4 regions of the Ralstonia sp. VS2407 genome follow, and region 4 is predicted to be linked to each of the others. Evidence: predicted binding sites of a transcription regulator. Region 4 holds the regulator's gene; each other region holds the start of a gene.

Evidence for each region. The regulator FNR, encoded in region 4, switches genes on or off when oxygen is low (the NO sensors DNR and NnrR bind a similar motif). The targets are predictions, from matches to a motif close to TTGATNNNNATCAA.
Region 1: ACU8YE_RS19525 (ribonucleoside triphosphate reductase) is a predicted target of FNR. The motif match lies at 1,741-1,754, and genes of this name have one in related genera.
Region 2: ACU8YE_RS18160 (OmpW/AlkL family protein) is a predicted target of FNR. The motif match lies at 1,601-1,614, and genes of this name have one in related genera.
Region 3: adhP (alcohol dehydrogenase AdhP) is a predicted target of FNR. The motif match lies at 2,245-2,258, and genes of this name have one in related genera.

What each region holds. Positions count from the first base shown of each region.
Region 1 is NZ_JBRFVG010000013.1:37,411-40,861, reverse strand. It holds gene ACU8YE_RS19535 (cation:dicarboxylate symporter family transporter) at 1-989, opposite strand, end outside; gene ACU8YE_RS19530 (DHCW motif cupin fold protein) at 1,362-1,703, shown strand; gene ACU8YE_RS19525 (ribonucleoside triphosphate reductase) at 1,840-3,451, shown strand, end outside.
Region 2 is NZ_JBRFVG010000011.1:96,262-99,712, forward strand. It holds gene ACU8YE_RS18150 (glutamate synthase-related protein) at 1-447, opposite strand, end outside; gene ACU8YE_RS18155 (transposase) at 709-1,434, opposite strand; gene ACU8YE_RS18160 (OmpW/AlkL family protein) at 1,685-2,359, shown strand; gene ACU8YE_RS18165 (deoxyguanosinetriphosphate triphosphohydrolase) at 2,579-3,451, opposite strand, start outside.
Region 3 is NZ_JBRFVG010000012.1:42,208-45,658, reverse strand. It holds gene ACU8YE_RS18805 (indolepyruvate ferredoxin oxidoreductase family protein) at 1-649, shown strand, start outside; gene sbcB (exodeoxyribonuclease I) at 728-2,167, opposite strand; gene adhP (alcohol dehydrogenase AdhP) at 2,316-3,338, shown strand; gene ACU8YE_RS18790 (NAD(P)-dependent oxidoreductase) at 3,398-3,451, shown strand, end outside.
Region 4 is NZ_JBRFVG010000001.1:621,648-625,098, reverse strand. It holds gene ACU8YE_RS02955 (sulfite exporter TauE/SafE family protein) at 1-632, opposite strand, end outside; gene fnr (fumarate/nitrate reduction transcriptional regulator Fnr) at 810-1,538, shown strand; gene ACU8YE_RS02945 (hypothetical protein) at 1,560-1,814, opposite strand; gene ACU8YE_RS02940 (FixH family protein) at 1,811-2,038, opposite strand; gene ccoG (cytochrome c oxidase accessory protein CcoG) at 2,065-3,451, opposite strand, start outside.

The sequences.
Region 1 (3,451 bases), on a different contig from region 4:
AAGCCCATCTCGATGTTGTAGGCCTGCGCGATGAACAGCACCGCAAACGCCTGGTACATCATCGAGCCATCGAGGTTGAACGAGTAACCCAGCGGCAGCACGAAGCTCGAAATGCGCTTGGGCACGCCAAATCGGTCAAGCGCCTCGATCGTCTTCGGGTAAGCGGATTCGCTGCTCGCCGTGGCGAACGCCAGCAGCGTCGGCTCACGAATCAGCCCCAGCAGACGGCCCAGCGAACGGCCCAGCAGCAGGTAGCCGACAAAGAACAGGATCGCCCACAGCAGCGCAAGGCCCAGGTAGAACTCGCCGATCAGCTTGCCGTAGGTCCACAGTACGCCCACGCCTTCCACCGTGATGGCAGCGGCCATGGCAGCAAACACGCCCAGTGGGGCGAAGCGCATCACGTAGTCGGTAATGCGGAACATCAGCTTGGTCAGCTCTTCCAGGCCACGGCCGATCACGCTGTCCATCGGGTTCTTCATCGTCGACAGCGCGGCGCCGAAGAACAGCGAGAACACCAGGATCTGCAGGATCTCGTTGGTGGCCATGGCCTCCACGATGCTGCGCGGGAACACGTGCGTGATGAAGGCCTTGAGGGTGAAGTCACCGGTCTTCAGGCCCGACGTGGCCGACACATCCGGCAGCGCGAGGTTCATGTGCACACCCGGCTGGAAGAAGTTGACCAGCAGCATGCCAAGCGCAAGCGACGTGGCCGACGCGCACACAAACCAGATCATCGCGCGCAGGCCCACGCGGCCCACCGAGCGGCCGCCGCTCATGCTCGCCAGGCCCGTCACCAGGGTCGAGAACACCAGCGGTGCAATGATCATCTTGATCATGCGCAGGAAGATGTCGGTGATGATGCTGAAGTACGAAGCGATGTCCTTGGCCGCCGCAGCGTCCTTGGCATATTCGTGGCAACCCCAGCCGACGGCAATGCCCAGCAGCATTGCCAGCCCGATATGGGAGGTCAGACGTTTGGTGTTCAAGACTTTCTCCAAGGAATATCGTGGCCGGAGGGACGGCGCGCGACAGACGCGGATCTCATGAGGCCAAGGGCTGGCCCAACTTCGTCACGCTTTGTAAAAAGCGACGATATTAGAGAAGCGCATGGCGATCGTTATGTCGATGTTGCATGGCACCATGCAATTTCTGCATACATTGATATGGCGCCGTTGACACCTTGCTGCGATGCCGCACTGGCAGTGGAACTAGCCCCCTCAGAAGCGGATTATTGAGCCGCACGCAATGCCGTCACGGCGTACCAACAAGCGCCGCTTCAAGCACATGAAATGCGACGCGTGGACCACGTAAGCCGCTGATACCATCATGGGCTTACGTCACCCACCCGGAGTCCCGCGATGAAAATGGCGCCCTTCGCCTTTGGCACGACCGACTGGTCCGCCGTTGAACCTACCGAGCACACCGGCGAGACCGGCATGGCGATCTGGCGCACCCGTTACTTCGGGGACGAGTCAAACCGCATCCGTGTACGCATGGTCGAGTACACCCCCGGCTACTTGGCTGACCATTGGTGCAAGAAGGGCCACATCCTGTTCTGCCTGGATGGCGAATTGGAAACCACGCTGGAAGACGGCCGCAAGTTCACCCTCACGCCGGGCATGAGCTATCAGGTGGGCGACGACGCTGAAGCCCATCAGTCCTACACCAAGAACGGCGCCAGGCTGTTCATCGTCGACTGACAGCGACACGACCATTCTGCGTCGCAAATGGCCCCGGTTGACCGGGGTCAAGCGATTTAAAAATCAAGGTCTTTAGGGCTCACCGACCACAATATGTAGTGCTAGTCTGACTCCATACCACTAGATGGAGTACCTCATGACGGGCACACAGGTCACCAGGCAAGTCACCAAGCGCGACGGTTCATTGGCCCCGTTTGACGCGCAAAAGATCCGCCAAGCCATCGCGGCAGCCGGACAGGCCACCGGCGAATTCGACACCGTCGAAGCGCAGCGCCTGACCACGGGCGTGCTCGAGCATCTCGCCTCGCTCCCCAGCCCCGGTATCGAAATCATCCAGAACTGCGTGGAAGAGGTGCTGGTCGACGCCGGCTATTGGCGCACCGCGCGTGCCTACATCGTCTACCGCGAGCAGCACGCCCGGCTGCGTTCGCTCAAGCACACGCTGGTCGATGTCGAGAGCACGATGGACGAATACCTTGAGCAGCGCGACTGGCGGGTCAATGCCAACGCCAATCAGGGGTACAGCCTGGGCGGCCTGATCCTGAACGTGGCGGGCAAGGTCACGGCCAACTACTGGCTTTCGCATGTCTACAGCCCAGAGGCGGGCGCAGCGCATCGCGAGGGCGACCTCCACATCCACGATCTCGACATGCTGTCGGGCTACTGCGCAGGGTGGTCGTTACGGCAGTTGCTGACGGAGGGATTCAACGGCGTGCCGGGCAAGGTGGAGGCGACGCCGCCGCGGCATATGTCCGCAGCGATCGGGCAGATCGTCAACTTTCTCGGCACGCTGCAGAACGAATGGGCCGGCGCGCAGGCGTTCAGTTCGTTCGATACGTACATGGCGCCGTTCATCCGCCGCGACGCGATGTCGTATGCGGCGGTCAAGCAGTCCATGCAGGAGCTGATCTACAACCTGAACGTGCCCAGCCGCTGGGGCACGCAGACGCCGTTCACCAACCTCACGTTCGACTGGACGTGCCCGGCGGACCTGCGCGAGCAGGTTCCGTACATCGGCGGCGAAGAGATGCCCTTCACCTACGGCGACCTCCAGCCCGAGATGGACATGATCAACCGCGCGTACATCGAGGTCATGATGGCCGGCGATGCAAAGGACCGCGCGTTCACTTTTCCGATTCCGACCTACAACATCACGCCAGACTTCGACTGGGAGCACCCCAACACCACGCTGCTGTTCGAGATGACGGCACGCTACGGGCTGCCCTACTTCCAGAACTTCCTGAATTCCGATCTGGAGCCGCACATGGTGCGCTCGATGTGCTGCCGCTTGCAGCTTGACCTGCGCGAGCTGCTCAAGCGCGGCAACGGATTGTTTGGGTCGGCCGAGCAGACCGGCTCCATCGGGGTGGTGACGGTGAACTGCGCGCGATTGGGACACCTCTACGCGGGCGATGAGGCGGCGCTGCTGGCGCGGCTCGATATGCTGCTCGCACTCGGCCGCGACGTGCTGGAAGTCAAACGCAAGTTCGTCCAGCGGTTGATCGACCAGGGGCTGTATCCGTACACGCGGCGCTACCTGGGCACGCTGCGCAACCACTTCAGCACGCTCGGCGTGAACGGCATCAACGAGATGGTGCGCAACTTCACGCACGATGCCGACGACATCACTACGCCATTCGGCCACGCCATGGCGGTGCGCCTGCTCGACCACGTGCGTCAGCGCATGACGGAATTCCAGGAGGCGACGGGGCATCTGTACAACCTCGAGGCCACGCCCGCAGAGGGCA
Region 2 (3,451 bases), on a different contig from region 4:
GGTCTTCTGCACCGTGGGCGACATCGGCATGGTCTTGTCGACCGGGACATCGCGCCAGCCCAGCACGACCTGGCCTTCCAGACGCACGGTGCGCTCAAGTTCTTGTTCGCAGGCCAGGCGCGACGCGTGTTCCTTCGGCAGGAAGATCATGCCGACGCCGTATTCGCCCGCCGGCGGCAGGTTGATGCCCTGCTTCGCCATCTCTTCGCGGAAGAACTGGTCGGGAATCTGCAGCAGGATGCCCGCGCCGTCGCCCATCAGCGGATCGGCACCGACGGCGCCCCGGTGGTCGAGGTTGTGCAGGATGCGCAAGCCTTGCTGGACGATCTCGTGGCTCTTCTTGCCCTTGATGTGAGCGACAAAGCCGACGCCGCAAGCGTCATGTTCATTGGTCGGGTCGTACAGACCCTGGGCCGACGGTGCGGCGGGGAAGGAATGTTGTTCCACGGCGATCTTCCGAGGTTGTGGGTACTGCGCACCGTGGAAGGCCCTCGCGATCGTGCGGATGCGGTGGCAGACAGGCAATGGCGCGCCGCACCATGAATGCGGGGTGGAACGAATATAAAAGAGCAGCCTGTAACAGGCAAAAGTTTTTAAATGGGGTCGGAGTAAATTAATAAATGCACGACAACAGTGCGGGTTTATTATTGGGGACAGATTAAATTCGTCCGCATCGAAGCACCTGGGCACGACGGCGCCGCCACCTCGCTATTCGGTACGCACGCCGCCCTCCACGACCGCCTCTGCGGGTGGGCGAGGCGGTCGCCCTTTGGGCAATGGGGCAACGCGGCGGCCTCCGGCGCGCGCCAGTGTTGCGAGAAACGCCTCGCTGCCAAGCGGCCAACCGCTGTGCACATGCTGGCGAATCTGCGCCAGCTGATCTGAGCCCAAACCTTCATGCCACAACGTTCGATAGCGAGATTGGCGCTCGAAAGGCGTATTACCAAGCCGCCAATAGCAATAGTGGTCACTCACCCACGGGATGGATTGGATGCCCACATGGTGCCGATACGTGCTCCATCGGTCGTCTTCCGGCGTGCTAACGAGACCCGCGCGCACGGCGTTGGACTCCACATACAGCAGCATCGGCAACACCCATTCGGCCGGGTCCAGCACGGTCGAGCGGAAACGCCCTTCCCACAGCGTTCCGCTGCGATCGGCCGCGGCGTTGAAGTACCGCGTATAGCGCCGCCCGACCGCCTGCAGCGTGCGCGAAAGGCTGTCCGCCACCTTGGGCGTTCCCACCAGGTGGACGTGATTCGGCATCAGTGAGAAGCCATGGACGGCAAAGTCGTGCTCGCGCGCGGCCATGCGCAACGTATCGAGATAAAACGCGTAGTCGTCGTCACCGCGAAAAACGACCTGGCGATTGTTGCCGCGCTGCAACACGTGCACAGGGACATCGGTGGGACTGAGGCGAGGCAGGCGGGCCATGGAAAAGACAGTGCGGCGAAAAGCGCCATCGTAGCGTGAAGCCGGCGAACCTGTCCCCAATTTTCGGTGGGCAAACGCTTGCATCCCGACTGTCGTCGAGGGGCGACGGCAGAGTTTGCGTGCCGTCAAATTGGCGGCCGTACGCGTCATCGACGACGGGGTGAACTTGATCCCGAGCAAATCGGCCAAGCGACTTCCCCGCGAGACTGGCTCCCATCACATCACGAGACGACACGAGAGGGAGCGATTCATGGCTTTTCACCGCCTAGCCACCGTAGCTGTTGCCGCCGGAATGCTTGCCGCCGGATTCAGCCAGACCGCCTTTGCGCAGAGCACGGATTTGGCGCCGGCCACCGGCAACTGGATGGTGCGTCTGCGCGCCGTCAACCTGACAGCCGCCAACAAATCCGACGCGGTGCCCGCACTAGCCATTCCGGCTGATGCCATTCAGATCAACAACAAGGTCCTGCCTGAGCTGGACATCTCGTACTTCTTTACGCCGCACCTCGCGGCCGAGCTGATCCTGACTTACCCGCAACAACAGGACGTCACGGTCATGCAAAGCGCGCTGGGCGGCCCGACCAAGATCGGCAGCTTCCGCCACTTGCCCCCCATCCTGACGATGCAATACCACTTCACGCCCGAGTCGCGCTTCAAGCCGTACGTGGGTGCGGGCGTCAACTACACGCGCATCTCGAATGTGAATCTGCAGGTGCCGGGCGTTGGCTCGCTGGACCTCAGCAAGAACAGCTTCGGCCCCGCGCTGCAGGCCGGCTTCGACTATCGCCTGACCGAACGCCTCTACTTCAACGTCGACCTGAAGAAGACCTGGATCAGCGCCGACGTGAAGATGGCCGGCCAGACCATCAGCAAGGTCAAGGTTGACCCATGGCTGCTGGGCGTCGGCCTGGGTTATCGCTTTTAAGGGAGGACGATCAGCGAACTGACACTGTCCTGATCGACTTTTACCGACGTGCCGCAGGGGCCGTCGACGGCGGGGGCGCTCGTCGGCGGTGGTTGGCGCGTTCGGCCCGGCATGCGTTGGGGCGGCCGGGCATTTTTTTTGGGCGTTTGCTTTTGACCTGGTTTCAGATCGCTTGGGAGCCAGGCGATCGGATAGCGGCTCGACCGTTACTGCCGTTAGTCAAACCGCATCCACGGCAAAGATGCGGCGGTGCTCCTTGATGGCGTAGCGATCCGTCATGCCAGCGATGTAATGCGCAATCCAGCGCGGCTGCTCTTCGGGGGTGGCTTTCGCTTGGTACTGCGGCGGCAGCAGGCGCGGGTCGTCCATGAAGACGCGGAACAGATCGTCGATGATGCGGCGCGCCTTCGCGGCCATGCGCATCACGAGGTAATGCCGATACAGGTTGTCGAACAGGAAGCGCTTGAGCGCGCGCGCCTCTTCGCGCATCGGATCTGAGAACGCGACGAGCGCTGGCGCGGCGCGCACATCGTCGATACATCGCGGCGCAACGTCGGCAATGCCGGCACGCGTGGTGCCGATCAGATCGACGATCAGCGCGTTGATGATGCGGCGAATGGTTTCGTTGATCAGGCGCCGGCCGCTGACATTCGGGAACGCGGCCTCGGCTTCGCGCCGGTGAATGGCCCACAGCGGCACGCCTTCGAGTTGCTCCAGCGTAATCAGGCCGGAGCGCAGGCCGTCGTCGATATCATGGTTGTTGTATGCAACCTCATCGGCAAGATTGGCCAGCTGTGCTTCCAAAGAAGGCTGTTGCCCTTCGAGAAAGCGCCGGCCCAGGTCACCCAGCGTGGCCGCGTTATTTCGCGAGCAATGTTTGAGAATGCCCTCGCGCGTTTCGAACGTCAGGTTCAAGCCATCGAATCCACCGTAGCGCTCTTCCAGCCGATCGACGACCAACAAGCTCTGCAGGTTGTGTTCGAAGCCGCCATACGGCTTCATGCAATCGTTGAGCGCGTCCTGGCCAGCGTGGCCGAAGGGCGTGTGGCCCAGGTCGTGTGCCAGCGAAACCGCTTCGACCAGGTCTTCATT
Region 3 (3,451 bases), on a different contig from region 4:
CCGTGTCGATCTGCTGACCGCGTACCAGAACGCAGCGTATGCCGCAGAATTCCGCGCGGTGGTGGAACGCGTGCGTGCAGCAGAGGCCGCCGTGGTGGGTGCGGGCCAACCCCTGGCGCTCACGGAAGCGGTGGCGCGCAACCTGTCGAAGCTGATGGCGTACAAGGACGAATACGAAGTCGCCCGCCTGTACACCGACCCGGCGTTCCTCGACAAGCTGCGTGCGCAGTTCGAAGGCGAACCCGGCCGCGACTACCAGCTCAACTTCTGGCTCGCGCCGCCCATGATCGCCAAGCGTGACGAGAAGGGCCACCTGGTCAAGCAGCGCTTCGGCCCGAGCACGATGGGCATCTTCAAGGTGCTCGCCAAGCTCAAGGGCCTGCGCGGCACGGCGTTCGACCTCTTCGGCAAGACCGAAGAACGCCGCACCGAGCGCGCGCTGATCGGCGAATACCGCGCGCTGGTCGATGAACTGGTGAAGAGCCTGACCGCGCAGAAGCTGGCGCAGGCCGTGGAACTGGCCCGCCTGCCGGAGGACATCCGCGGCTTCGGCCATGTGAAGGAGGCCAACCTGGCGGCGGCGCGCATTCGCTGGAACAAGCTGCTGACGCAGTGGCGGGATCCGGCGGCGGCACAGCGGGCAGCCTGATCGGCGCCAAGCATTCAGCATCACCATGAAAAAAACGGAGGCTTCGGCCTCCGTTTTTCTTGATGTGCGCTGGCTTCGTCAGCCCGGCACGATCTGCTGCGCGTAGTCGTACAGATCCTGCAGGATGGTCTGCGCACGCGTGTCGCCGTTCTCCGCCGCTTCCGCGCCCAGGTGTTGAAGCCGTTCGCCGAAAATTTCGAACGTCATATAGCCGTCACGGCCCTCAAACAGGCGCTCGGCGCGCAACTGCTCCCACTGCTCGTATTCCTCTTCGTTCAGCGTGTCGGGAAAGTTGCGTGCGCGGTAATGGAACAGCAATTCAGGCAGACGCGCGTCGGCAAACTCTGCATGCAGACGCGCGAGCTGTTCGCCGCTGAGCGTGCGCAGCTCGTTGAGCAGGCGGCGATCGTCGTTGCCGACGAATCCGCCGTAGAGGTTCTGGTCGACGTCTTCGATCGGCTCCAGTTCGCGGGCGTATACCTGACGCCACGTTTCGCGCATGTCGGGCGCGCCCTGCGCGATGGCGGCATGGCGTTCGATCGTGGCGAAGTCGATGCCCCAGCGTTCTGCCTGCGCGGGCTGCAACGTCTTCATGTTGCTGATAACGATGGGCGACTTGTTGATGTGGATCGACTTGATCGGCAGTCGCGTGGTGCCTTCGGCCAGATCGGCTGTGCGCGTGAACATGCGCTCGCGGATCGTCGCCACATCCATGTGGAACAGCTCGGACGGGTCGAACGCCAGGTCCCACACGATCAGTTCGTTCTTGTTGGTCGGATGCCCACCTAGCGGCCACACCACGGCCATGCAACCGCGCTCGACGCCGTACATGCCGGAGATGTGCAGCAGCGGCCGCGGCGCATCGCCAATCTCGGCCACCACGCGGTCTTTCTTGCGCAGCGCCAGGCAGAAATCGAACAGGCGCGGCTGCGCGTTGCGAATCAGGCGCGCCAGCGCGATCGTCGCGCGCACGTCGGACACCGCATCGTGCGCCGCCTCGTGCACCAAGCCATTGGCCTTGGACAGATGCTCCAGCTTGAAGCTCGGCCTGCCGTCTTCATGCGTGGGCCATTGGATGCCTTCCGGGCGCAGCGCCCACGTGGTGCGCACCACGTCCAGCAGATCCCAGCGCCCGCATTCGTTCTGCCACTCGCGTGCGTACGGGTCGATCAGGTTGCGCCAGAACAGGTGGCGCGTCACCTCGTCATCAAAACGGATGGTGTTGTAGCCGACGCCGATGGTGCCGGGCGTGCCGAGTTCGCGCTCGATCGCCTGCGCGAAACGGTATTCCGGAATGCCTTGCCGGGCGCACTGCTGCGGCGTGATGCCGGTGATGAGGCATGACACCGGATCGGGCAGCCAGTCGTTGGAGGGCTGGCAGAACAGTTCGACCGGCTCGCCGATCTCGTTGAGTTCGGCATCGGTGCGGATGCCGGCAAACTGCGCGGGGCGATCACGGCGCGGCACGGCGCCGAACGTTTCGTAGTCGTGCCAGAGAAAGGTGGAAGTGACAGGCAAGGCAGCAGCTCGCTCGAAAACACTGAAGATGCCGGCATGTTAACAGTGTTGCCCATCCCGCACGCCCTCCTCGGCGGTTGACTCACATCAACCCACCCCCGCCAAGCGTCGACCAGACTGGTATCTCCCCCCAACCAGGAGATGTCTCATGGCCCAGTCGATGAAAGCCGCGGTAGTCCATGCGTTTGGCGAACCCTTGCGCATTGAGGAAGTGCCGGTTCCCACACCTGGGCGCGGGCAGATTCTTGTCAAGATCGCGGCCTCGGGCGTCTGTCATACGGACCTGCACGCCGCCGATGGCGACTGGCCCGTCAAGCCAAGCCTGCCGTTCATCCCCGGGCACGAAGGGGTGGGTTATGTGGCGGCCGTCGGCGAAGGCGTGACCGCCGTCAAGGAAGGCGACCGCGTGGGCGTGCCCTGGCTCTACACCGCCTGCGGCCACTGCGAGCACTGCCTGAGCGGCTGGGAAACCCTCTGCCACGAGCAGCAGAACACCGGCTACTCCGTCAACGGCGGCTATGCCGAATACGTACTGGCTGACCCGAACTACGTCGGCCACCTGCCCGCGCAGGTCGGCTTCGAAGAGATCGCACCAATCCTCTGCGCGGGGGTGACCGTCTACAAAGGCATCCGCATGACCGATACGCGGGCCGGCCAGTGGATCGCCATTTCCGGCATTGGCGGCCTGGGCCACGTGGCGGTGCAATATGCGATTGCGATGGGCCTGCACGTGGTGGCCGTCGACGTGGCGCCAGAGAAACTTGCGCTCGCGCGCGAGCTGGGCGCCAAGCTGGTCGTCGATGCCTCCCAGCAAGACCCGGCGGCCGTGATTCAGAAAGAGATCGGCGGTGTGCACGGCGTGCTGGTGACGGCGGTGTCGCGCAGTGCCTTTGCGCAAGCGCTGGGCATGGTGCGGCGCGGCGGGACGATCTCGCTCAATGGGCTGCCGCCGGGCGATTTTCCGCTGCCGATCTTCTCCACGGTGCTCAACGGCATCACAGTGCGTGGTTCGATTGTCGGCACGCGGCGTGATCTGCAAGAGTCCCTGGAGTTTGCCGCTGAGGGGTTGGTGCGCGCACACATTCACCGCGACAAGCTCGACAACATCAACCAGGTGTTCGCCGACCTAAAGGCCGGCAAGGTGGATGGCCGCATCGTCCTGACGCTCTGAGTGCCGCCACCCGGCGGTGCGAGTAAGCTGCAGGCATCACGTCCGCCTGCCCCACCGCCATGCGCATCCTCTTTTTCAGCAGCCACCGTTACGACGAAGACAGCTTCCGCGCC
Region 4 (3,451 bases):
CATCGCTGGCGCGACAGCCCGCGCAGCCACCCAGCCAGACCAGACATCATCAGCAGGTTGGGCAACGTACCGGCACCAAAGGCGAGCATGACCACGGCGCCGGAGGCGGCGTTGCCTGCCAACAACGCCACAGCCAATGCGCCGTAGACCATGCCACACGGCACCAGCCCCCAGGCCATACCCGTGAGATAGCGGCGCAGCAGCGGCGGCTGACGCTGCAGCCTACCGCCCAGCGTGGCAGCCCCTCGAGACAGGCCACCTGCCACGCGGCCAAGCAAGCGCTCAAGCCACACACTCCGCCACGCATCTCCAGCGGAACGCACAAGCAGTAAAACCCCATAGGCGACCAGCAATGCGCTAGCGAAAGCAAACAAGCCGCGTTGAATCGGCAGCCATTGCTGGCGCCAGACGGTCGCGCCCATCGCACCCATGATTGCGCCCAGCAACGCATAGGTGGACAGCCGGCCGGCATGCATGACGACCTGTTCAAACCAGAGCCGGCGACGGGACACGATCCGCACCGCCACAGCGCCACGTTCGGCCGCGAGTGCGATACCGCTGCACATCGCCAGACAATGCACACCGCCGAGCAATGCAATCAGGAAAACGCTCAGAAGCGCCGCGGCACTCATCTTTCTGACGCTCTTTTGATATGGACCAAGGTTTTCGTTTTACTGTTGCGAACTAAGCCTAATTGACGCGTTTTGCCCCATCGGAAATGTCCGAGGACAAGAAGGTCGCCGTTATAATAAGCTGGCGCTGTACAACAAGAATTACTCATTTCACTTTCCCGAAATTCGCCCCCGCCCGTGCTCACTCGAATCGCACTTACCGACCAAGCCTCGCGTTGCTCCACCTGTGTACTCGGGCAAATCTGCCTGCCGGTGGGAATGAACTCGGACGACGTGCGCAAGATGGACGATTTGGTCGGCGAGCGCATCCGCATTAAGAAGGGGCAATCGCTCTATTCTTTGGGTGAGCCGCTGGAGGCGGTGTACGGCATTCGTTTCGGCACGCTCAAAACCCATCTGACGCTTGAAGACGGCCGGCATCAGATCACGGGTTTCCACCTGCCGGGTGAGATCGTCGGGCTTGATGGTATTGGCGATATGCGCCACGTGTCGGACGCCACCGCGCTTGAAGATACCGAAGTCTGCGTGGTGCGCTACGACGAGTTGCAGCACCTTTCGCGCCGGCTGCCTTCGCTGCAGCATCAGTTCCTGCGCATCATGAGCAAGGAGATTTCGCAGGATCATCTGATGCTGCTCACGCTGGGCTCCATGCGTGCGGAGGAGCGTCTCGCAGCCTTCCTGCTCAACCTGTCGAAGCGTTCGGCCCAGCGCGGATATTCGTCGACCGAGTTTGTCCTGCGCATGAGCCGCGAAGAACTCGGCAGCTATCTTGGCCTGAAACTCGAAACGGTCAGCCGCCTGTTCTCGCGCTTTGCCGAAGCAGGTCTCATCCAGATCCGCCAACGCCACGTCAAGCTGATCGACCTGGCCGGCCTGCGCCAGGTCATGAGCGGTCAGGCGGCCTAAGCTGCCGTCCATGGCGCCCGCTCAGACCAGCGGGTGCTCATGCGCTTCCAGCTTGCCAATGCCAGGCGACACATAGAGCGTCAGCGCGCTCGACAATCCGCACAACAACCAGAACACAAAGAACGACACGGTGTAGACCGCCTGGGCCGACACCGTGATCTGTTCGCCGAAAAAGCGCAGGTCGGCGGGGTCTACCACCGCGAAGACCACCAGCTCAGCCAGGGCGGCCGACAGAAATGCCGGCCACAGAATCCACATCAGCAGTCGACGCTTCATCGGGCCTCCGTGTGAATGGCATGCACCGGTGCGCCAGCCATCTTTTCGACGACCAAACCGCGCCGTACGACGTTGTCGTGAATGACAGCATCGGGATGCGACATTGCCAGCCAGATGGTCACGCCACAGCCGACCATGGCGACGAAAGGCCCTGCCATCAGCAGCCACGGCCAAGGCTCGCGCCACCACGGACGGGCCTGTGCGGAAGATTGCGTTGCGTGCATCGTTGCCTCCTGTTGGGGATGCCGCATCAGCGCGGCACGATGAAGCTCGACGGTTCGCGCAGTACAAGGCTGTCGCTACCGCTGTCTGCATGGATGACGAAACGGATCTTGTGCGAGCCGGGGGCGGCATCGTCAGCCGGCCGGCGCACGCGCACTGGCAGCAGCCGGTTAGCCGCCGGCGGGAGCTCCAGTGTGGTGGACTCGCCCTGACCGCCCTGCACGTCCAGTTCCGGCATGCCCTCTGCGGCGATGGTCACGCGCATGGGGTGCTCGGACGCGTTCATCAGTTGCAGGCGATAAACGTTCTCGATCTTGCCGCCGTCCACTTCACGCGCCAGTGCGCCACGATCACGTATGACGTCAACCTTGAGCGGCTGCCGCATGGCCAACGCCACGATGAACCCCGTGACGAGCACCAGCATGATCCCCGTATAGATCAGCACGCGCGGGCGCAGCAGATGTCGCCGGGCTTCCTTCGGGCTGAGCCGATCAAGCATCGCGCGTTCCGACGTGTACCGGATCAGACCCCGCGGGTAGCGCATCTTGTCCATGACCTGGTCACAGGCGTCAATGCAAGCACCGCAACCGATGCATTCGTATTGCAGCCCTTGGCGGATATCGATGCCGGTGGGGCACACCTGCACGCAGATGCTGCAGTCGACGCAAGCACCCAGACCCTGAGCTTCGAAATCGGCGTTGCGCGAGCGGCTGCCGCGCGGCTCGCCGCGCTGCGTGTCATACGTCACGACGTAGGTATCAGGATCGACCATCACGCTCTGGAAACGAGCGTAGGGACACATGTAGCGGCAGACTTGCTCGCGCATGAAACCAGCGTTGCCCCACGTCGCAAATGCGTAGAACAGCATCCAGAATGTCTGCCAGGGGCCGAGAGACAGCGTCCAGGTCTCCATGCCCAGATCGCGGATCGGCGTGAAGAAACCGACGAAGGTGAAGCCCGTCCAGAGCGCAATGAGGATCCAGGCCGAATGCTTTGCGGCCTTCAGGCGGAATTTGCGCAGGCTCCAACGCTCACCGTCGAGGCGGATGCGCGCGAAGCGATCTCCTTCGATATGCCGCTCGATCCACATGAAAATCTCGGTGTAGACCGTCTGCGGACAGGCATAGCCGCAAAAGAGGCGCCCCGCCACCGCCGTAAATAGAAACAGCGCCAGCGCCGACAGCACCAGCAGCAACGTCAGATAGATGACATCCTGCGGCCACAACACGAGCCCAAAAAGGTAAAACTTGCGTGCGCCTAGGTCGAACAGCACCGCTTGGCGACCGTTCCACTGGAACCACGGCAGGCCATAAAAGATGGCTTGTGTGGCCAGAACCAGCCAGACTCGCCAACGCGCAAAGGCGCCGGTCACGGCGCGCGGATAAATCTTGCGCCGGACCTCATAGAGCATCTGC